Regions from separate parts of the Uliginosibacterium sediminicola genome, predicted to be linked through region 3. Evidence: predicted binding sites of a transcription regulator. Region 3 holds the regulator's gene; each other region holds the start of a gene.

Region 1 (7,512 bases), on a different contig from region 3:
CCCCAGATGCGGTCCGGCATGGCCTGGAACAGGCTGGCCGGCAAGAGGTCGAGCTGGATGCCGAGCACGCCGAAAATGATGCCGCAGGCGGCCAGCGAAAAAGCCACCGGATAGCCCAGGAGCAGCAGCAGAACCATGCTGCCGAACATGATCGGCGCGATGTTTTCAGTCAGAAAGGCGATCATTGCGCGTCCCCCTGCAGGCCACGGGCGCGGCGGATGTCTTCGGCGAGGGCTTCCTCGTCACGCGGGCCGTCATGCACTTCCTGCGGCACGTAATGCCCGCTGAGGAAACCCAGACGTTTGATCAGCTCGGAGACGCCCTGCAGCCACAGCAAGCTGAACCCCAGCGGCACCAGCAGGCGCGCCGGCCAGAAGATCAGCCCGCCCTGGTTGGCCGAGCGCTCACCGCTGCGCCAGGCTTCGAGGAACACATCCCAGGAGAGATAGATGACCAGGGCGGTCGCCGGGAACAGGAACAGCAAGGTACCGAGGATATCGATCCAGGCCGCCACGCGTGGCCCGAAGCGACCGACAACAATATCGATACGCACATGCGCATTGCGCAGCAAGGCATAGCCGGCGCAAAGCAGGAAGATCGCCGAAAACAGATACCACTGGATCTCCAGCCAGCCATTCGAGCTGATATTGAACAGCTTGCGTACGATGGCGTTGCCGGCGCTGATCAGTGTGACGACCAGCACCAGCCAGATCACCTTACCGGCGACCCACTCATTGAGCGCGTCGATGGCGCGCGACAACTTCAACAATCCCCTCATTCTTCCTCCTAGGCTGCATATTTCGCGGAGTCATTGCATGACTTCTTCAGCGAGCGCGTAAGAATACTGGCATTGTTGCCAGCTGTCTCCAGAGCCGCGTGCAATATGGCTTTGATCAGGCTTAGAGCTGGCCTGGACGCGTGTTTTTATACAGGAAAACCCTAGATTATCTTGCTGACGCCGCAGCGGGTCGGACCGCCGTCCTTGCCAAGGCTCGCCCGAAACTGTCCGGCTTGCTATCATTCGCCTTTATCCCGCACCGCACTCAAAACGCGCACATGTTCTCCAAGCAAAACACTCTCGCCAAGGCCGATCCCGAACTGTTTGCGGTGATCGAAGCCGAAAACACGCGTCAGGAAGATCACATCGAACTGATCGCCTCCGAAAATTACGTCAGCGCCGCCGTCATGGAAGCCCAGGGCTCGCAGCTGACCAACAAGTACGCCGAGGGTTACCCCGGCAAGCGTTACTACGGCGGTTGCGAACACGTCGACGTCGCCGAACAGCTGGCGATCGATCGCCTGAAGAAGCTCTTCGGCGCTGAAGCGGCCAATGTGCAGCCGAACTCCGGCTCGCAAGCCAACCAGGCCGTGCTGATGGCCTTCGCCAAGCCCGGCGACACCATCATGGGCATGAGCCTCGCTGAAGGCGGCCACCTCACCCACGGCATGGCGCTGAACATGTCCGGCAAGTGGTTCAACGTCGTCTCCTACGGTCTCAACGAAAAGGAAGAGATCGACTACGAGGCGATGGAAGCCCTGGCTCGTGAACACAAGCCGCGCATCATCGTCGCCGGCGCCTCGGCCTACTCGCTGCGCATTGACTGGGAGCGCTTCGCCAAGATCGCCAAGGAAGTCGGCGCGATTTTCTGGGTCGACATGGCCCACTACGCCGGCCTGATCGCTGCCGGCATCTACCCGAACCCGGTGCCCCACGCCGATGTGGTGACCTCGACCACCCACAAGACCCTGCGTGGTCCGCGTGGTGGCGTGATCTTGATGAAGGCTGAACACGAGAAGGCGCTGAACTCGGCGATCTTCCCCGGCCTGCAAGGCGGCCCGCTGATGCACGTCATCGCCGCCAAGGCGGTGGCTTTCAAGGAAGCGGCAACGCCGGAGTTCCGCAACTACCAGGAACAAGTGGTGGCCAATGCCCGCGTGATGGCTCGCGTGCTGTCGGAACAACGCGGTCTGCGCATCGTCTCCAGCCGCACCGAGAGCCATGTGTTCCTGCTCGATCTGCGCTCCAAGAAGATCACCGGTAAGGAAGCTGAAGCCGCGCTGGGCAAGGCGCACATCACGGTCAACAAGAACGCGATTCCGAAGGACCCGGAAAAACCCTTCGTGACCAGCGGCATCCGCATCGGCAGCCCGGCGATGACCACGCGCGGCTTCACCGAGATCGAAGCCGAACGCGTTGCCCACCTGATTGCCGACGTGCTCGACGCGCCGAACGATGAAGCGGTGCTGGCCAAGGTGCGTGAAGAAGTCAGCGCACTGTGCAAGAAATTCCCGGTCTACGGCGCTTGATATCTTGCAGTGAGTAGAAAGGAGTGAGGTGTGAGGAGTAAAACCAGCGACGCGCCATCCGTTTCACTCGATACGATGCCGCACAGCAGCGAGCGAGCGCTTTTGCGCCTCTCGCCTCACGCCTCACGCCTTACCCTCATGGCGATCAAGCCATGAAATGCCCTTTCTGCAACGCGCCCTCCACGCAAGTGACGGATACGCGTGAAAACGACGAAGGCGACATCATCCGTCGCCGTCGCCGTTGCGGAGAGTGCGACAAACGCTTTACCACCTACGAACGCATCGAGCTCAAGCTCCCGCAGATCGTCAAGAAAAACGGCAGCCGTACCGAGTTCGATCGCGAAAAAGTGCTCGCCAGCATGAAGCTGGCGCTGCGCAAGCGGCCGGTTACGGCCGAGAGCGTCGATCTGGCCATCGAACGCATCGAAAGCCGCCTGCTCGCCCTGGGCGAACGCGAAGTGCCTTCCGACAAGGTCGGCGAAGCGGTGATGCGCGAATTGAAGCGCCTCGACAAGATCGCCTACATCCGCTTTGCCTCGGTCTATCGCAACTTCGAAGACACCGAGGAGTTCGCCGAAGTGCTGCGCGAACTGGCGCCGCATGCCAAGCAAGCCATCGCCAAGCCGCGCACGCGCAAGAGCTGAAGCCAGCCGCCACCCGACAGCCATTTAACGTAGCGCGCCGCAAGCGCCCGCCAGCTTCCCCATGATCAAGCCAGACTTCATGCGCCGCGCCCTGCAACTGGCCGAGCGCGGGCTATATACCACCAGCCCCAATCCTCGCGTGGGCTGCGTCATCGTCAATGCCGCCGGCGAAATCATCGGCGAGGGCTGGACCCAGCCCGCCGGTCAGAACCACGCCGAGATCCAGGCCCTCAACGACGCCGCTGCACGCGGCCATTCGGTCGCCGGCGCAACGGTCTATGTGACCCTGGAGCCCTGCGCGCATTTCGGCCGCACCCCGCCCTGCTGCGATGCGCTGATCCGCGCCGGCGTCGGCCATGTGGTCAGCGCCATGTCCGACCCCAATCCGCTGGTGGCGGGCCAAGGTCTGGCGCGCATCGCTGCGGCCGGCATCGGCGTCACCGAGAATCTCTTGGCTGACGAAGCGCTGGCCCTCAATCGCGGTTTCGTCCAGCGCATGACCCAAGGGCGCCCGCTGCTGCGCCTGAAAATCGCCGCCAGTCTCGATGGCCGCACCGCGCTGGCCAATGGTGAAAGCCAGTGGATCACCGGCGAAGCGGCGCGCGCCGATGGCCACCACTGGCGCGCGCGCAGCTGCGCCATCCTGACCGGCATCGGCACCGTGCTCGCCGACGATCCCCTACTCAATGTGCGCGCCGTTGAAACGCCGCGCCAGCCGACCAAGGTGATCGTCGACAGCCAGCTGCGCATGCCTCCCGGCGCCGCCATTCTGCGCACGCCCGGCTGCCTGATCGCGACCACGGTGCAGGACGCCAAGCAGCATGCGCCACTGCTGGCGGCGGGGGCCGAGATTCTGGTGCTGCCGGCACATGAGGGCCGCGTCGATCTGCAGGCGCTGGTGGCAGCGCTCGCCAAGCGTAACTTCAATGAAGTGCATGTCGAAGCCGGCGCCATCCTCAATGGCGCCTTACTCAGCGCGGGCTGCGCCGACGAATTGCTGGTCTATCTCGCGCCAACCCTTCTCGGCCCCAGCGCACGCGCCATGCTCGACTTCCCGGCGCTCCCGCATCTGGCCGAGGCATCGCGCTGGCAGATCGAGGATCAGCGCCTGTTCGGCACTGACCTGCGCCTGATGCTGCGGCGCGCCTGAGTCATGCTCGCCCTGCTGTTCAAATCCACGCTCGGCGCTGCCGCGGTGATGCTGATCGCCGTGCTCTCGCGCACCTCGAATTTCTTCATCGCCGGCCTGGTGCCGCTGTTCCCGACCTTCGCGCTGATCGCTCACTACATCGTCGGCAGCGAACGCTCCGCCGCCGACCTGCAAGTCACCGCGCTATTCGGCCTGTGCTCCCTGCTGCCTTACGGCGCTTATCTGCTGGCGGTGTATCTGCTATGCACACGCATGAGCCTCACCGCCACCTTGCTGCTCGCCACCCTGGCCTGGCTGATTTGTGCGGCGATTTTGCTGATGGTGTGGACGCACTTGCGCAGCTGAATCAGGCGTTGCCGCACACCGTACAGCCGCCATCCTTGCCGTAACGCATCGTGCGCAGGCTCACGTCCAGTGCATTGATCAGCAGCAGCTTGCCGATCAGGGGCTCGCCGCAGCCGGCGATGAGCTTGAGCGCTTCGGCCGCTTGCAGACTGCCGACGATGCCGGTCAGCGGCGCGAAGATGCCCATCACTGCGCAGCGCGTTTCCTCGACATCTTCACCATCGGGGAACAGGCAGTGGTAGCAGGGATTGCTGTCCTGGCGCAGATCGAAGACGCTGAGCTGTCCATCAAAACGCACGGCTGCGCCGGATACCAGGGGTTTGCGATGTTTGACGCAGGCGCGGTTGATGGCGTGGCGGGTGGCGAAGTTGTCGCAACAGTCGAGCACCACGTCGGCCTCGCTGATGTGGGCGTCGAGCAGTGCGCCTTCCAGTCGCTGTGGCAAGGCGATGGTGATGATCTCGGGGTTGAGCGTCGCCAGGGTATCTCGGCCGGATTCGGCCTTGAAGCGGCCGACTGAATCATTGCGATGCAGGATCTGGCGCTGCAGATTGGTCAGATCCACGGTGTCGCCGTCGGCCAGGATGATCGTGCCGACGCCGGCCGAAGCGAGATACATCGCAGCGGGCGAACCCAGGCCGCCGGCGCCGACGATCAGGACACGGCTGTCAAGAATGGCTTGTTGCCCCTCTACATCGAGCTCGGGCAGAAGAATGTGGCGGGAGTAGCGCAGCAGCTGTTCATCGTTCATAGGCCAATTCTACAAGCAGAAAAGCCGCTGACCCTGCGGGGTAAGCGGCTTTCTGTTGAGCGGCGGCAATCAGGCGGCTTTGCGTAGCTCGCTCGATTCGGTCTTGCGGCGTGCGGGCTTGCGGCGCACGGCACCCGGATCGAAAGCGCCGTCGAGACCGCGCAGTGCATCTTTGCGGGCTTTCAGTGCCATCTTGAAAGCGCCCTCTTCGCCGTACTTCTTGACCGAGAACTTGACCCGTTTGCGACGCCCGTCCGGCAAGGGCCAGGATGCGACCCAGAACCAGCGCTGCTTGTCTTCGGGCAAATCACGCGTTTCCGAAGCGCAATAACGACATACGCCCACCACGCCGGAACGATTGTTCTTCTTGACGATGTTTGAGTACTCGCGCATCGAGAAGGGTGGGTTTTTGGTGATGACTTCATCGCGATAGGTCTTGGCCGCAGCAAAAGACTTCTGCTTTCCTCCGTGTACTCCGTCGGAGAAATGCTTGCGATGGATGACGCCGCGACGCTGGATAGTGACCAACCAGCCATGGGTACGGCTGACTTCATTATCCACACGGCTGATTCCGTAAACACTGCCTCTGCTCACGTCGTTCCTCCAGATGCTTTCGAGGGTTATGGCGGCGATTTGAGGATTTTCGGCAGTGCCTGGCAAAACTTTAGCGCTTCGGTTCAGGCATTGCACCAAAGGCAGAAAAAACGCTACGGACGGATTTGCGCGGTGCGCTTCAGGTGTCGATCAGCTGCAGGCCGATCGAGGTGACATTGGTCGGCCGTGTTGCGGCAACGCCACTGGCGGCGATCTGCGCCTCGGCTCGCGCAAGGCGACGCGCCACAGTGGAAATGAGGCGCTGGCGGAAGTGCTCCATGCATTCTTCGGAGGCCAGTGACAAGGCGGCCGGCGAGATTTCGAGATAGCGCGTCAGGCTCAGAGTCACCACGCTCGCATGCTGGCGGTGTTCGACTTCGTCCAGATACGCGGTTTCGCCGAAGGATTCGCCCGCCCCCAGCGTAGACACCACGCGCCCGGCGATGGATAACTCGACTTCACCTTCGAGGACAATGCCAAAACGCTGGTCATCGCTGCCTTCACGCATCAGCTGGGTCAGCGGATCGACCATGCGCCAGACCGCAAAGCGCACCACTTCCCAGATCTCGACATCGTCGAACTCGGTAAAGAAGCTGAGTTTGCGTACGGCGGCGAATCGGGACGCGTCATGCGTGCGCATGTTCTCGTCGAGAATCTTGTAGCGCACCGCGGTGAGGTCCTTGGCGAACTCGGCGCCATTCTTGTAGCGCGAGTAGAGATCCTTTTCGAGCGCCTTGCGGATCACCCCGTCCATCGCCTCCGGCACTTCGGGATTGAGCTGGCTGGCCGAGGGCGGATCGGTGTTGATGATCTTGTAGACCAGCTGGGCCGGATTCTTGGCGCGGTACGGCAAGCGCCCAGTGAGCAGGTGAAACAGCACGATGCCCAGCGAGTACAGATCGGTCTTCTGGTTGAGTGGATAGCTCTTGATCTGCTCGGGCGACATATAGGCCGGCGAGCCGACGCCCATGATGAAGGTCGAGTCCTGGTCGCTCTTTTTGTTCACGTTCATCGCCAGGCCGAAGTCCGTGATCTTCACGTTGTCGTGCTCGTCGATGAGGATGTTGGCCGGTTTGATGTCGCGGTGGATGATGCCTTGCTTGTACGCGTAATCGAGCGCCATGCAGCACTTGAAGACAATGCTCACCGTGCGATGCAGCGGCAGCATCTTGTCGAAGCTACAGTATTCCTCCAGCGACTTGCCGCCGAAGTACTCCATCACGATATAGGCCTGCTCTTCCTCGATCACCGCTTCGAAGATCTTGATGATGTTGGGGTGATCGAGCTTGCGTGCGACGCCCTCTTCCGCGCGCAGCAGTTTGAGCAGGCGGCGGTTCCACTTGGCCTCGTCCTTGTTCTTGTCGCGAAAGGAGATCAGCTTGAGCGCAACCGGCTCCGGGTAGAACGGGTTCTCGGCCAGATACACGGTCGCCGTCGCGCCCTTGCCCAGCTCGCGCAAGATGCGGTATTTGCCAATCTTCTCTGGGGTTGTGGCCATGGAATATGTGTATCTGGGGACGGTGCGAACAGCTAGGACTGCGTATTGAAACGTTTTTCAGGCTTCGATTGCAGTGTAATCCGTACTTTGTACGAAGATTGACAAAAAATGTCTCAGATTCACTTGAAATCCTTGTGCCCGACCCCACTGTCAGGTCCTGACTACTTTTTCGAGGATACTTCATGCAGGACGTACAGGATTCGGCTAGCCCGCAAGAACCGAC
Region 2 (7,512 bases), on a different contig from region 3:
GGCGAGCGCGTCGAGATTTCGCACAAGGCGGGCAGCCGCATGCCTTACGCCAGCGGCTCGATGCGCGCAGCCTTGTTCCTGCAAGGCAAGCGCAATGGCCTGTTTGACATGCAGGACGTGCTCGGTCTGAAGTAGGCCCGCGCACTGCCCGCAAAAAAAGCCATGGCATGCCATGGCTTTTTTATTGCGTTGGCGCCGCTCAGAGCTTGAAGGTGGAGACGACCTTGTTCATCTTGCCGGCCAGGGCATTGAGCTTCTCGGCCGAGCTGGTCATGCTGGAGACGGCATTGTTGTTGTTCTCCACCATGCTGGCGATGCGCTCGACATTGCGGGCGATCTCGGCATTGGACTGATTCTGTTCGCGCACCGAGTCGGCAATCGCGTCCAGTTCATTGGTCGCCTTGGCGACCGCCTCATTGGCGGCGGCCAGCGCTGTCTGTGTTTCATCCATGCCGCTGCGGCTATTGTCGATGGCGGCCAGGCCATGCGCGGCCGAGCGTTCCAGATCGGCGGCCTGGCCATTGAGTGAGGCGGTGATGGCGTCAATCTGCGCGGCCGACTGGCCGGACTTCTCGGCGAGCTTGCGTACTTCGTCGGCGACCACGGCAAAACCACGGCCGGCTTCGCCTGCACGCGCCGCTTCGATGGCGGCATTGAGGGCGAGCAGATTGGTCTGATCGGCAATTTCCCGCACTTGCTGGGTCATCGAGCTGATGCGCTGCATATTGTGCAGCGAGTCCTGCGAGGCGCTGGCGACGCGCTGGATGACCTGGGCCGCCTCGTCGATGACGCGTTTGACCTCGTCGAGCTTGGTCCGCACATTGCGCGACTGCTGCAGGCTGTCGTGCGAGAGGCGGTTGGCGCTGTCGGCGTTGCGCGTGATGTTCTGCATCGACTGGGTCAGGTCCTGCATCGACATTGAAGTCTTCGAGGTGGCCTGAGATTGCTCCAGCGAGGCGTCGGAGACGCGCGCCGCATCATCGGCAACGTTGTCCACGCCTTGTTGCAGGGTGACGGCGCTCTCGCGCACCTGGGCGATCAGTGCCCCCAGCCCCTGGCGGATGGTTTCCGCCGATTCGGCGACGCGACGCAGCTCTTCGCTGTGTTCGAGATTGACGGCCTGGCGGAAGTCGCCGGAGGCCAGGCGCTTGAGATCGTCCGAGAGTTTGGCGGTGCGTTGCACCAGATGCTTCTGCAGCAGCCACAGAAAGCTGCCCAGGGCGCCGACGCAGACGACCGCCATCAGTGCCAGACTCAGCCACAGTGCGGTTTGCGCCGAGTCGATGATGCTCTGCATGGCGGGATGGACGACTGCTTGCTGCTTCTGCAGTTCGGCACTCAACTCGTCTACGGCACGCGACTGCGTCAGCAGGCCGACACCGGCAGCGATCAATACACAGCTCGTGCCTGATCCGCACACGAGCAACAACTGGTTGCGCATGCTGGCAAGCGGGTTTTTCAACATGAGGAAGTCCTCCCGGCATTTGTAGGGCAGATAACGTCAAAAAGACCAGGCGACTTGAGCGTCGCGCGCAAAAGGCGGCCGTCCGCTCTGCCCGCGGCTTGGCTGGGCGCGGTCAAGTTGCAGGGCAGTGCTGCCGTTAACACAGCCGTACGCATGTCGGAACAGGTGCCATGGCCCGCAAAAAGCAGGAAGAAGAACACGAAAACCACGAGCGCTGGCTGGTCTCCTATGCGGATTTCATTACCTTGCTATTCGCCTTTTTCGTGGTCATGTATGCCGTCAGTTCGGTGAACGAAGGCAAGTACCGGGTTTTGTCCGACTCCCTCGTCCAGGCTTTCCGCAGTGATGTCAATGTGCAGGGTAATGTACTGATTTCGCAGCCGATTCCGAGCGGTCCGCCGATTGTGGCCAGCGTTGCGCGGCCGCCCAAGGTCGATCCGGAAGTGGAGGCCCAGCGCGCCAAACAGCGCGCCAAGATGCGCAATATGGCGGAGGACATCAAGCGCGTGCTCGATCCGCTGGTCAAGGGCGGTCAGGTGCATGTCACCGAGGGGGCGCATGGCATCTCGGTCGAGATCAACGCCAGCGTGCTGTTCCAGCCCGGTGATGCGGCACTCGGCGCGCCCGCACTGCGCGCCTTGCAGGCGGTGGCGACGGTGGTGGCGGCGGGGGAATTCCCAATTACCGTGGAAGGGCACACCGACACTTTGCCGATCAGCAATCCCAATTTTCCGTCCAACTGGGAGCTCTCAGCGGTGCGCGCTTCCTCGGTGGTGCGCTTGTTCGTCGCCAGCGGCGTCGACCCGCGACGCCTGACCGCCGCCGGTTATGGCGATCAGCGCCCGATTGCCGACAACGCGACGCCGGATGGCCGCGCGCGTAACCGGCGGGTGACCATCCTGATCGAATCCCAGCTGCCCGAAACGGCGGGCGATCCTGAACCGGCCAGCGTGCGCGATACCTCGGGCGCGCTCGGCATGCCGGAGGACCTCAGCCTGAGCCCCGCAGCCAAGCCCTGAACTTTCGGCCGCTGCTGTGCACCAGCCGCTGGCGCACCCGTGCGGCCTGCGGCATGATGGCGGTTCGATGTTCCTTGGGCAGTCCCTTGCGTCTCCTTCATCTGGCCCGCCCCAGCGGGCTGCGTTCTCCCTTGCGTGGCATGTTGGTCTACGCGCTGGCCTTGTTTTTCTTTGCCGGGATGGACGCTGCGTCCAAATACCTCGCGTTGCGCCATTCGGTGCCGCTGGTGGCCTGGACACGCTACTTCGTACATCTGCTGTGGATGACGGCGATCTTCATGCCGAGCATGGGGCGCCAGCTCGTGCATGCGCAGCGCCCGCACTGGGTGCTGCTGCGCGGCGCCTGTCTGATCGGTATCACGGTGTTCATGATGCTGGCGCTGCGCCGCCTGCCGCTGGCCGAGGCGACTTCGATCGTTTATCTGGCACCGCTGCTGGTGGTCTTGCTGGCCAGGCCGATCCTGCATGAGCGCATCGGCCGTCTGCGCTGGTTCGCCGTGTTGGGCGGTTTTGCCGGCGTGCTGCTGATCATCCGCCCCGGGGGCGATCTGGACCCGCTGGGCGTGGCCTGCGCCCTGCTGGTCGCCCTGTGCATGACGGCCTACCAGCTGTTCACCCGCGTGCTCAGCTACAGCGAGAACGCGGTGTCCATGCTGTACTACTCGGCGCTGCTGGGCTCGGTGGTGTTCGGCGTGCTGCTACCCTGGTTCTGGTTCAGCGAGATGCCCTCGCTGCTGGAGATCCTGCTCTACCTGTGCCTGGGCAGCTTCGGCTTCTTCGGTCATCTGTGCTTCACGCTCGCGTTTCGCGACGCGCCAGCTTCGGTGCTGGCGCCGATCAGCTATGCCCAGCTGCTGTGGGCGGCCTTGCTCGGCTGGCTGGCCTTTGAGCAGGTGCCGGATGCCTTGAGCGTGCTGGGCATGCTGGTCATCACCGCTGGCGGCGTGGTGGTGGCGCTGGCCGAGCGCCGCCGCGCTCAGGCCGGATAAGGATAGAGCGTAGACAGCGCTTCGGACTGACCCGCCATCTGCACGATGCGCACATGCTCGCGGCTGAATTCGCGGGCGTGGCGCAGGCCACAGGAGTGGGCGATGGTGTCCACCTCCTTGTTGATGCTGCTGGCGTAGTTGGCGACGCGCTCGGCCTTGTCCTCGATCACCAGACCGCGCTGCAGGCGGACGTTGTGGGTGGCGATGCCGGTCGGGCAGGTGTTGGTATGGCAGCGCAGCGCCTGGATGCAGCCGAGCGCGAACATGAAGCCGCGCGCGGTATTGACGAAGTCCGCACCGCAGGCCAGCGCCCAGGCGACACGTGCCGAGGTGATCAGCTTGCCCGACGCCACCACCTTGACGCGATCACGCATGCCCGCCGCGAGCAGGGCATCGACCACGCGCGGCAGGGATTCATTGATCGACAGCGCGACGTGGTCGGCCAGCGCTTGCGGTGCCGCGCCTGAACCGCCTTCGCCACCGTCGATGACCATGAAGTCGGGCGCCGCATCGAGGCCGCGCCGCAGCGTGGCTTCGCACAGATCATTCATGAACATGCGGCCGCCGACCGCAGTCTTGATGCCAACGGGTTTGCCGGTGACATCGCGCACCCGTGCGATGAAGTCGAGCAGCTCTTCGATATTGGCAATGTCCAGATGGCGGTTGGGGCTGATCGAATCGACCCCGACCGGAATGCCGCGGATGCGCGCGATCTCCTCGGTGACCTTGCCGCCCGGCAACACGCCGCCCTTGCCGGGTTTGGCGCCTTGCGCCAGCTTGATCTCGAAGGCGCGCACGTTCTCGTGTGCGGCCAGCTCGCGCAGCTTGTCGAGCGAGAGATGGCCATTGGCGTCGCGCACGCCGTACTTGGCCGTGCCGATCTGCATGATCACATCGCAGCCGCCTTCGAGGTGGTGCGGCGACAGACCGCCTTCACCGGTATCCATCCAGCATCCGGCGGCAGCTGCGCCGCGCGAAAGTGAGCGGATTGCCGGCGCCGAGATGGCGCCAAAGCTCATGCCGCTGACATTGATGATGGAGCGCGCCGTAAAGGGTGTGGCACAGTGTCCCTCGCCGATGATCAGCGGTGGTGTGGGCAGGCGATCTTCTTCGAGTACGGGAAAGGGCGCATTGACGAAGATGAGCGCGCCCGGATCCTGTAGACGGTACGTGGAGCCGAAACCGATGACGCCCCCCTCGTTCTTGGCGAGGCGGTAAACCCAGGATCGCGTGGCGCGATCAAAAGGCATTTCGTCGCGATCGCCAAGGAAGAAGTACTGCCGGAAGTATTCGCCCAGACGTTCGAAAAAGTAGCGCAGATGCCCGACAAGCGGGTAATTGCGCAGGATGGTGTGCTTTTTCTGCGTGATGTCCTGGACATACCAATACACCAGTACGGCAACGATGGCGATGGTCAGCAAGCTGCCGAGGCTGACGCTGAGGATGGTAAGCAGACTGGGCATGGCATTCATTCGAACCGCTCCCGACGTGTAGAATCGAACCCCGAACATCCAAAATCGCTCAGGACCATCATGGAATTGACCCAGCAATTGCGCGTCGAGATTCAAAGAGAAGTCGCCAGCGCCCTTGCCGAAGATATTGGCACTGGCGATCTTACCGCACAGCTGATCCCTGTTAGTGCAAATGCCAGCGGCCGCGTCATCACTCGCCAGGAAGCCATTGTCTGTGGCACGGCCTGGTTCGACACCGTGTTCCAGATGCTGGAGCCGGAATCTTCAGTCGTCTGGCATGTCAAGGACGGCGAACGCGTCAAGCCCGGCCAGTTGCTCTGTGACATCTTCGCCAGCGCACGCAGCCTGCTCACTGCCGAACGCACGGCACTCAATTTCCTGCAATTGCTCTCCGGCACGGCGACCACCACGGCGCGCTTTGTCGAGGCGATTGCCGGCACCCGCGCACGCATCGTCGATACGCGCAAGACCTTGCCCGGTTTGCGTCTGGCGCAGAAATACGCGGTCAGTGTCGGTGGTGGTCTCAATCATCGTATCGGCCTCTATGACGGCGTCTTGATCAAGGAAAACCATATCATCGCCGCCGGTGGCGTGCGTCAGGCGCTGACGCGGGCACGCGAGATTGCACCGTCCACGGCCTTCATCGAGATCGAAGTGGAAAGCCTGGAGCAGCTGCACGAAGCGCTGGCAGCCGGCGCGACCATGGTACTGCTCGACAATATGACGAACGAGACGATGCGCGAAGCGGTGCTGATCACCGCTGGCCGCGCCCAGCTCGAAGCTTCGGGCGGGGTCAATCTGGAGCGCGTGCGCGAGATTGCCGAAACCGGTGTGGATCGCATCTCGGTCGGCGGTCTGACCAAGGACGTGCGCGCCATCGACCTGTCGCTGCGCCACATTGAGGAATAAGCTGATCGCTTTGCGGCGGCAGACATGAAAAAGCCCGGGCATGCCCGGGCTTTTTTTGCGGCAGATTCGCGTCGATCAGGCGAAGTTCTCTGCAGCGAAGTCCCAGTTGGCGAGGCTCGTCAGGAACACTTCGACGAACTTCGGACGGGCATTGCGGTAGTCGATGTAGTAGGCGTGTTCCCACACATCGATGGTCAGCAGGGCCTTGTCGGCGGTGGTCAGCGGGGTGCCGGCGGGGCCGGTGTTGACGATGTCGACCGAACCGTCAGCCTTCTTGACCAGCCAGGTCCAGCCCGAACCGAAGTTGCCAACAGCGCTCTTGGTGAAGGCTTCCTTGAAGGCATCAAAGCTGCCCCACTTGGCATTGATTGCATCGGCCAGGGCGCCGGTCGGAGCGCCGCCGCCATTGGGCTTCATGCAGCTCCAGAAGAAGGTGTGGTTCCAGATCTGGGCGGCGTTGTTGTAGATGCCACCGGACGCCTTCTTGACGATGTCTTCGAGGGCTGCCGTTTCGAACTCGGTACCCGGGATCAGGTTGTTGAGGTTGGTCACATAGGCCTGGTGATGCTTGCCGTAGTGGTACTCGAAGGTTTCTGCGGACAGATGCGGTGCGAGGGCATCTTTTTCGTAGGGCAGGGGGGGCAGGGTGTGCGCCATTTTTAGAAGCTCCTTGAAGGGTATCGGAAAAGCTTGAGTAGTTTAGTCGGGAACTGGCTCTGGGAGTTTAGTCGGGAACGGCCGCTGCTGACAATCATGTTTTGTGCGATGTATATCAGTCTGCGTGTGTTCAGCTCTGGCTGTCCGTGACCTGCGCGCCGACTTGTCCACGAGCGAGGGCGATGTCGATCGTGTCGCCGCGCTTGAGCATGGTCGCATCGCGCACGATGTGGCCCTGCGCGTCGCGCACGATGGCGTAACCGCGTTCGAGTACCGCGCCGGGGTTGAGCAGTTCGAGCGCGGTGGCTAGCTGTTGCAGGCTGTGGCGACGCACTTGCTGCTGCCGCTGCAAGGCCTGCTCCAGGCGTGTGTGCAGGCTGTCCAGTTGCTGCCGGCGTGCGCTCAGGTTTGGCGGGCTGCGCAGCCAGCGCGCCTGCAGCTGCTGCGTGTTTTGCCGGGCCGTGCTCAGCGCGCGCGTCGTGGCGTGCTGCAGACGCAGGCCCAGCTGTTCGAGATGCGCTTGCAGTGCGGCCATGCGCTGGCGCGGATGAACCAGGCGCCGCTCCAGCAGATCGAGTTGCTGATGGCGGCGGGCGAGGGCGCGCAGGGCGCTGTCGCGAAGTTGTCGCTCGATCAGCGGCAGCTGGCCGCGCAAGGCGAACAGGCCGGCGCTGATCAGTTCGGCCGCTGCGGTCGGCGTTGCGGCGCGGGCGTCGGCGGCAAAGTCGGCCAGCGTGGTATCGGTTTCGTGGCCGACGCCGCAGATCACCGGCAAGGCCGAGGCGCGCAGGGCGCGTACCACCACTTCTTCGTTGAACGCCCACAGGTCTTCCAGGCTGCCACCACCACGGCACAGCAGCAGCGCTTCGCAGGCATCTTCGGCACGCCGTGCATTGGCGCTGGCGATGGCTTCGGCAATCTGCGCCGCTGCGCCTTCACCTTGAACGCGGGTGGGGTAGAGCACCAGTTGCAGACCGCTGGCACGTCGCTGCAAGCTGGCC
Region 3 (7,512 bases):
GATCAGGACGATGTGATCCTGGTGCCGCTGAAGACCATGCTGCGGCGAATCTGGGGCGCCTCCAGCGCGCAGGAGATCCCGACCATCTACCTGTCGGCCAAGGACGGCTACGACACCGACGAAGTGAGTGCCGACATCACCGCGCTGATGCGCCAGCGGCGCAATATCCAGAGCGGGCAGCTCGACAACTTCCAGATCGTCGATACCAAGCAGATCGCGCAGACGCTCTCCGGCACCACCCGCATCCTCACCACCCTGCTCGGCGCCGTGGCGGCGGTGAGCATGCTGGTCGGCGGCATCGGCATCATGAACATCATGCTCGTCTCGGTCACCGAGCGCACCCGCGAGATCGGCACCCGCCTGGCGATTGGCGCGCTGGCACGCGAGGTCTTGCTGCAGTTCCTGGTCGAGGCGATTGCGCTATCCGCGCTCGGTGGCCTGATCGGGATCGCGCTGGCGCTGGCTGCCTCGATCAGCTTGTCGAACCTGATGAAGCTGCCCTTCCAGTTCGACCCGCAGATCAATCTGCTGGCCTTCCTGTTCTCGGCGGCGATTGGCGTGCTGTTTGGTTATATGCCGGCGCGGCGGGCGGCGCAGCTGGACCCCATCGAAGCGCTGCGCCACGAATGAGCGCAGGCTGCCGGCTCAGCTCAAATACGCCTGTAGCCGGCTCTCGATGATGCGCGGATTCTCGCCGTGAGCGATGGCGATGACGCCGTCGAGCGCCATTTCACGCGCCGCGACCAGGCGGGCGATATTCGCCTGCAGCTTCTTGGCCATCGGCAGGAACACCAGATTGGCCAAGCCGACGCCATAGATCGTGGCGACAAAGGCCACCGCGATGCCGGCGCCCAGCTTGCCGGGGTCGGAGAGGTTTTCCATCACGTGGATGAGGCCCATCACCGCGCCGAGAATGCCGATGGTGGGCGAATAGCCGCCAGCGGCTTCCCAGATCTTGGCGGCTTGCTTCTGCTGCGCCTCCCAGGTGCCGATGTCGATTTCCATGACTTCGCGGATGTGCTGCGGCTCAACGCCGTCGACCAGCAGCTGACCGGCCTTGCGCATGAAGGGATCGGGCAGGTTCTGGATCTTGTCTTCGAGCGAGAGCAGGCCCTCGCGGCGCGCAATCGCGGCCCAGGCGACAATCTGTTCGATCTGCTCGCGCATCGGTGAAGCTGGCGGTTTGAGCACCCAGCCGGCCATGCGCAAACCGCGCAGAAAAACGTGCAAAGGGCTTTGCAGCATGACGGCGCCGACCGTGCCGCCGAGCACAATCATCAGGGCCGTCGGCTGCACCAGCGATTGCAGGTGGCCACCTTCGAGCAGCTGGCCCGCGATGATCACGCTGATGCCAAGCAGCAGACCGGCGATGCTGATCAGATCCATCGCGACGCGCTCCCCGTGATCCGCGGCTTAGGCAGCGCTGGCGCGGCGGCTGGCGGATTTGGGCATCGAGGACTCGCGGCCGCTGGCGATGCGTGCACGCAGACGCGCAATGGCCTGGCTGTGCAGCTGACAGACGCGGGACTCGGAAACACCCAGCACTTCGCCGATTTCACGCAGGTTGAGGTCTTCTTCGTAGTAGAGGCCCATGACCATCTTTTCACGGTCGGGCAGGTCTTCGATGGCCTTGATCAGCACGTGGCGCATGCCCGCTTCTTCGAGCAGCTTGAGCGGATCGTTGTTTTCGCCAACGATGTGGCGTTCGAGGTAGTCGTCTTCCTCTTCGTCGCCGAAGTCTTCGAAGTACACCAGCTGATAGCCGCGCGCTTCCTGCAGCATCTTCTGATAGTCGGCCAGGGTCATGCCCAGGGACTCGGCCAGTTCGCGCTCGGTCGGCTGACGGCCGTGTTGCTGTTCAAGATTGTGGATCGCCGTTTCAATACGTCGCATTTCGCGGCGCAGGCTGCGCGGCAGCCAATCGTTTTCGCGCAGGCCATCGAGCATGGCGCCACGGATGCGCTGCACGGCATAGGTTTCGAACTGCGCGCCGAGGCCCTCTTCATAACGCCCCATGGCGTCGAGCAGGCCCAGCATGCCGTTCTGAATGATGTCTTCGACCTGCACACTGGCCGGCAGCTTGGCCATCAGGTGGTAGGCGATCCGTTTGACCAGCGGCGCGTAGCGCGCGACCAGCTGATCTTTATCCAGGGTTCCCGCTGCGTTATACATCGTGCTCTCTCTTAAGAGTGGTCACACACCAGTTTGACTGCTGCATGGGAACATTTTGCTCTGCGGCTCGCTTGCGCGCCGCTCGAAAAAAGGGCCTTGTTCTTGCTCAATTCACGTGCTGAAAACCTCAGCGATACGCGGGACAGAACGAGAAAGGAGCACACACTCTGTTACGGCAACTGCCGCGCAGAACTTGAGCCCCCGTAACACCAATTTACATTGTCGAATTGCCCGGCGGACGCGGTTCGCTCATTAGCAAACCGGCATCGGCGCGGTCCAGCTTCCAGGGTGAATCGGGCGGCAGCTCGCGCAGCGCGCGATGTACCAGATAGTTGCGATTGGGCAGGTGCAGGTCTTCCGGCACGCGCTGGCCGGTGGCCAGATAGAGCACGCTCAGCTCGTTGCGCATCGCCACATCGAGCGCGGGCGCCACCGAAGTGGCTTCGTCGAGTTTGGTGAAGATGCAGCCGGCCAGATCGGCCGTGCGGTAGGCGCGCACCACGTCGTCCATGGTGTCGCCGCGCACCGTGGCATTGAGGCACAGCAGGCGACGCACCTTGCCGGCGGAATTGAGCATGGCAGCCTGCTCCAGCACCATCTTGTCGCGCTGGCCCATGCCGACCGTATCGATCAGCACCATGTGCTTGTTGCGCAGCTCCTGCAGGGTCTGGCGCAGATCGCTGGCATCGCGTACCACATGCACCGGCACACCGAGAATGCGGCCATAGATGCGCAGCTGTTCGTGCGCGCCGATCCGGTAGCCGTCAGTGGTGATCAGCGCCAGGCGGTCGGCGCCGTGACGCACTACGCAGCGCGCCGCCAGCTTGGCGGTGGTGGTGGTCTTGCCGACGCCGGTCGGGCCGACCAGGGCGAACACGCCGCCACGGTCGATGATGTCGGCGTCGCAGTCCTGCAGGCGCAGGTCACGATTGATCAGCTGGCGCACCAGATCGCGCGCATCGTTGAGTTCGGAATCGGCCGGAATCGGTTCAGTGAGCTGGCGCGTCAGCTGGGCCGAGAAGCCGGCTTCAAGCAGCTCGCTCATCATCTGCGTGCGGGCCGGCGCGGTGCGCGAAATCTCGCTCCAGGCAAAGCCGGCAAGCTGGCGTTCGAGCATGCCCTTGATCGAGGAGAGTTCCTGCATCAGCGCGGCATTGGTGGCTTCTAGACTTTGCACCCGCGCCGCTTCCTGTATCGACTCGCGGGAGAGATCGTTGTGGCGCTCTTCCTGCAGCGGGCGCGCCGGCTTTGCTGCGGCCGGCGTCGGCATCGGCAGTTCACGACCGTCCGGCCCGACACGCGGCGGATTGAAGGGGCGCACGCCGCGTGCCTGGTGGCCGCCGGTATCGGCATCGTGCGGCGGCGCGTCGATGCCGGAACGGAATCCGCTCTTCGGCGCGGCCTGCTGCTGGCTGCGGCGCGCCAGCTGGGCGGCGATCTGCTGGCCAATGGTGTTCTCCGGCGCGGGCGCAGCCGGTGCCTGACGGGCTGCCGGCGGTTGCACCGGGGTTTGCTGGGCTTGACGTACCGAGGCATTGATCTCGCCCATCGATTCCGGCGGCAGGGCGACGATCTCGACCCCACCCGGCACGGCACGATTGGACAGCACGACTGCATCGGGTCCGAGTTCGGCCTTCAGCGCGGTCAGCGCCTCGCGCGCGGTTTTGCCGAAAAACTTGCGGACACTCACCATGATCAACCTCCGATAACGCTGGTCACCCGGATGGTGCGCGATTCAGGCACCTCAGAGTGGGCAATGACTTTGAGACTCGGCACCGAACGGCGCAGGAAGCGCGAGAGCAACCAGCGCAGATTGTTGGGCACCAGCAAGACCGGCGTGAGGCCCATGTCGACCTGGTGCTGAGCGGCCGCCGCAGTATCGCGCAGCAGCGTGTCGGCCAGACCCGGTTCGATGGCGCCCTCGGCGCTGCCCGACTGCATGGCTTGTTGCAGGATGCGCTCCAGCCCCGGATCGAGGGCCACCACCTGCATCTCGGAATTGCCGGGGAAAATCGATTGCACGATGCTGCGCCCGAGCGCCGTGCGGACCAGCGCCGCCAGCTCGTTCGGGTCCTGCTTCTTGGCGCCGTTCTCGGCCAGACATTCGACGATGCTGCGCATGTCGCGGATATTGACGCCTTCTTCGAGCAAAAGCTGCAGCACGCGCTGCACCGCATGCAGCGGCAAGGTCTTGGGCACCAGGTCCTCGACCAGCTTGGGCGAATCCTTGGCGATATGGTCGAGCAGCGCCTGGGTTTCCTGGCGACCGAGCAGATCGGCCGCGTGCGAGAGGATGACGTGATTGATGTGCGTCGCCACCACGGTGCTGGCGTCGACCACGGTGTAGCCCAGCGCATGTGCCTGATCGCGCAGCGCGGCATCGATCCAGATCGCCGGCAGGCCGAAGGCCGGGTCCTTGGTCTCGTTGCCAGGCAGGCGGCCGGACACACGCCCCGGATTGATGGCCATGAACTGGCCCGGATAGGCATCGCCCTGACCGATATCGACGCCCTTGAGGGTGATCCGATAGGCGTTCGGGCGCAGCTCCAGATTGTCGCGGATGTGCACCGGCGCAGCGAGGAAGCCGATGTCCTGGGCGAACTTCTTGCGCAGCCCGCGAATCCGCGTCAGCAGCTCGCCGTTCTGGCTCTTGTCCACCATCGGAATCAGGCGGTAGCCGACTTCCAGCCCGAGCACATCGACCGGCGTCACATCGTTCCAGCTGGCATCCATGTCCGCCGCTGCGGTGGCCACCTGTTCGGCCGGCTTGGCGGCAGCCTCGGCCTCGGCGCCCTCGCGTGCGCCCTGCTTCCAGGCCATCAATCCGAGCAGACCCGCCAGGGTCAGGAAGACCAGGTTGGGCATGCCGGGGATGATGCCAAGCAGGCCGAGAATCACCGCCGTCATGATCAACACTTGCGGATTGCTGAACAGCTGATTGACGAATTGCCCGCCGATATCGCCATCGTCGCCGACGCGCGAGACCACCAGACCAGCCGCCACCGAGATGATCAGCGCCGGAATCTGCGCCACCAGACCGTCACCAATGGTCAGCAGGGTGTAGATGTGCGCTGCGCGGCCAATCTCCATGTCGTGCTGGATCACCCCGACGATCAGGCCGCCGATGACGTTAATCAGCAGGATCAGGATGCCGGCGACCGCATCGCCGCGCACGAATTTCGAGGCACCGTCCATGGCGCCGTAGAAGTCGGCTTCCTGGGCGATCTCGATACGGCGGCGCTTGGCTTCCTTGTCGTCGATCAGGCCGGCGTTGAGGTCGGCGTCGATGGCCATCTGCTTGCCGGGCATCGCGTCCAGGGTGAAGCGGGCGCCGACTTCAGCGATCCGCCCCGCGCCCTTGGTGATGACGACGAAGTTGATGACGGTGAGAATGACGAAGACGACGATGCCGACAGCAGTATTGCCACCGACCAGGAAGTGGCCGAAGGCCTCGATGACCTTACCCGCTGCGTCACCCCCGGTGTGCCCTTCGATCAGCACCACACGGGTCGACGCGACGTTGAGCGAGAGGCGCAGCAAGGTGGTGATCAGCAGCACCGTCGGAAAGATCGAGAAATCCAGAGGCTTTCTCGTATACATCGCCACCAGCAGCACGATCATCGACATCGCGATGTTGAAGGTGAAAAACACGTCGAGGATGAAGGCCGGCAGCGGCAGCACCATCATCGACAGCACCAGCAGCACCAGGATGGGCGCAGCCAGTTGCCGGATGTTGGACGGCGAGAAGAGTTGCTTCAGATCGAGGGTATTGGTCGCTGCCATGTTTCTGCAGACCTTTATTCAGCCGCCGGATCGAGTCCGGGCGGCACGTCGATGACACCCGGAGCCTGCGGCGGCAAGCCACCCTGGGTGATGAACTGGTTGAGCTGGAAGATGTAGGCCATCACTTCGGCCACGGCGGTATAGAGCGTGGCCGGAATCTGCTGGTCGAGTTCGGCGTGGTGGAACAGCGCACGCGCCAGCGGCGGCGATTCGAGCAAGGGCACGCCATGCTGCTTGGCCAGCTCGCGAATCGTTTGCGCCATCAGGTCGGCGCCCTTGGCGACCACCGTCGGCGCGCTCATGCTGCCAGCCTCGTAACGCAGGGCGACGGCATAGTGGGTCGGGTTGGTGACCACCACATTGGCCTTGGGCACGGCATCCATCATGCGGCGGCGGGCCATCTGGGCCATCCGCGCGCGGATCTTGCCCTTCATCTGCGGATCGCCCTCCGACTCCTTGCTCTCTCGCTTGACCTCTTCCTTGGTCATGCGCAGTTCATGGAAGTAATGCCACAGCTGATAGGGCACGTCGGCGGCCGCCACCAGGGCCAGACAAGCCGTCAGCGCCAGGGCGGTCAGCGCCAGCATGCGCGAGAAAGTGAACAGGCCGGTATCCAGCGGCATCGCCATCAGGCCCAGCAGGTCGTAGCGATAACGCCACATCAGCAAACCGGCCACACCGAGGATGAAGGCCGACTTGAGCACCGCTTTGAGCAGTTCGACCAGGCCATTCATCGAGAACAGGCGGGCAAAGCCACTCACCGGATTGAGGCGGGTAAGGTCCAGCTCGAAGACCTTGCTGCTGAGCACCACGCCACCGATCATCATGTGCGAGGCCGCCGCGCTGACGGTGACCACGGTCAGCAAGGGCAGCGTAGTGAGCATGGCATCGACGCTCAGGCTCATCAGGGCCTGCCCCATGGTGTCGGTATTGAAAGCCATTTCGTGGTCGAAGCGGAAGGCGCGCTGCATCAGGCCGCCCATGCGCGTGTAGAACCACGACGAGGACCACCACAGCGTGAGGATGCCGACCAGCATGACGAGAAACGAGGACAGCTCACGCGAGCGCGGGACATTGCCCTCTTCACGCGCTTGCTGGATTCGCCGGTCTGACGCGGCTTCTGTTTTCTCGAGATCGCTATCTTCTGCCATGGGCCTTCTCGCGACACGCGCGGATGGAAGGCATTATTTGCCGGGATGGCAACTTTGACCGGACGGAAAAAATGCGAAAAGGCCCGCCTATTCAAAATCATGCGGGCCACAAACTGTGCACGACAAGCACGCCGGCCTGCGCTGCGGGCACAGCGCAGCGCACACCGCCAGCCGGCTCAGGTACGGAAACGCCCGACGCCTTCGCAAAGCTGGCGAGACAGCGACTGCAGCTTGGCCGCCGTCTCCTGACTGTGCTGGGCTGACGAAGCATTGACCTCACCCATGCGCGCGATACCCTCTACATTGCGCGCGATGTTCTCGCTGGCCAGCGACTGCTCGCGTGCGGAATTGCTCAGATCATGCATGTTTTCAAGCACTTCCGCCGCACCGCGCTCCAGTTCCAGCA

The links. Region 3 encodes FliA, which starts transcription of late flagellar genes. Its sites were predicted from a motif close to CTAAAGTTNNNNNNNNNNNNGCCGNTA; they were not measured.
Region 1: the regulator FliA is predicted to act here: its motif matches at 5,839-5,865, upstream of ABDB84_RS12710 (AP2 domain-containing protein).
Region 2: the regulator FliA is predicted to act here: its motif matches at 1,578-1,604, upstream of motD (flagellar motor protein MotD).

The regions. Positions count from the first base shown of each region.
Region 1 covers NZ_JBDIVE010000006.1:200,477-207,988, reverse strand. The annotation lists gene ABDB84_RS12745 (TRAP transporter large permease) at 1-185, opposite strand, end outside; gene ABDB84_RS12740 (TRAP transporter small permease subunit) at 182-766, opposite strand; gene glyA (serine hydroxymethyltransferase) at 1,057-2,307, shown strand; gene nrdR (transcriptional regulator NrdR) at 2,460-2,951, shown strand; gene ribD (bifunctional diaminohydroxyphosphoribosylaminopyrimidine deaminase/5-amino-6-(5-phosphoribosylamino)uracil reductase RibD) at 3,013-4,101, shown strand; gene ABDB84_RS12720 (GlpM family protein) at 4,105-4,446, shown strand; gene ABDB84_RS12715 (HesA/MoeB/ThiF family protein) at 4,448-5,197, opposite strand; gene ABDB84_RS12710 (AP2 domain-containing protein) at 5,267-5,758, opposite strand; gene ABDB84_RS12705 (serine/threonine-protein kinase) at 5,931-7,289, opposite strand; gene grpE (nucleotide exchange factor GrpE) at 7,472-7,512, shown strand, end outside.
Region 2 covers NZ_JBDIVE010000019.1:18,303-25,814, reverse strand. The annotation lists gene dapB (4-hydroxy-tetrahydrodipicolinate reductase) at 1-135, shown strand, start outside; gene ABDB84_RS19805 (methyl-accepting chemotaxis protein) at 200-1,465, opposite strand; gene motD (flagellar motor protein MotD) at 1,636-2,484, shown strand; gene ABDB84_RS19795 (DMT family transporter) at 2,571-3,473, shown strand; gene ABDB84_RS19790 (FMN-binding glutamate synthase family protein) at 3,461-4,936, opposite strand; gene nadC (carboxylating nicotinate-nucleotide diphosphorylase) at 5,006-5,854, shown strand; gene ABDB84_RS19780 (superoxide dismutase) at 5,930-6,511, opposite strand; gene xseA (exodeoxyribonuclease VII large subunit) at 6,642-7,512, opposite strand, start outside.
Region 3 covers NZ_JBDIVE010000018.1:14,629-22,140, forward strand. The annotation lists gene ABDB84_RS19565 (ABC transporter permease) at 1-630, shown strand, start outside; gene ABDB84_RS19570 (flagellar motor protein) at 646-1,386, opposite strand; gene ABDB84_RS19575 (RNA polymerase sigma factor FliA) at 1,414-2,172, opposite strand; gene flhF (flagellar biosynthesis GTPase FlhF) at 2,387-3,862, opposite strand; gene flhA (flagellar biosynthesis protein FlhA) at 3,868-5,955, opposite strand; gene flhB (flagellar biosynthesis protein FlhB) at 5,970-7,106, opposite strand; gene ABDB84_RS19595 (methyl-accepting chemotaxis protein) at 7,283-7,512, opposite strand, start outside.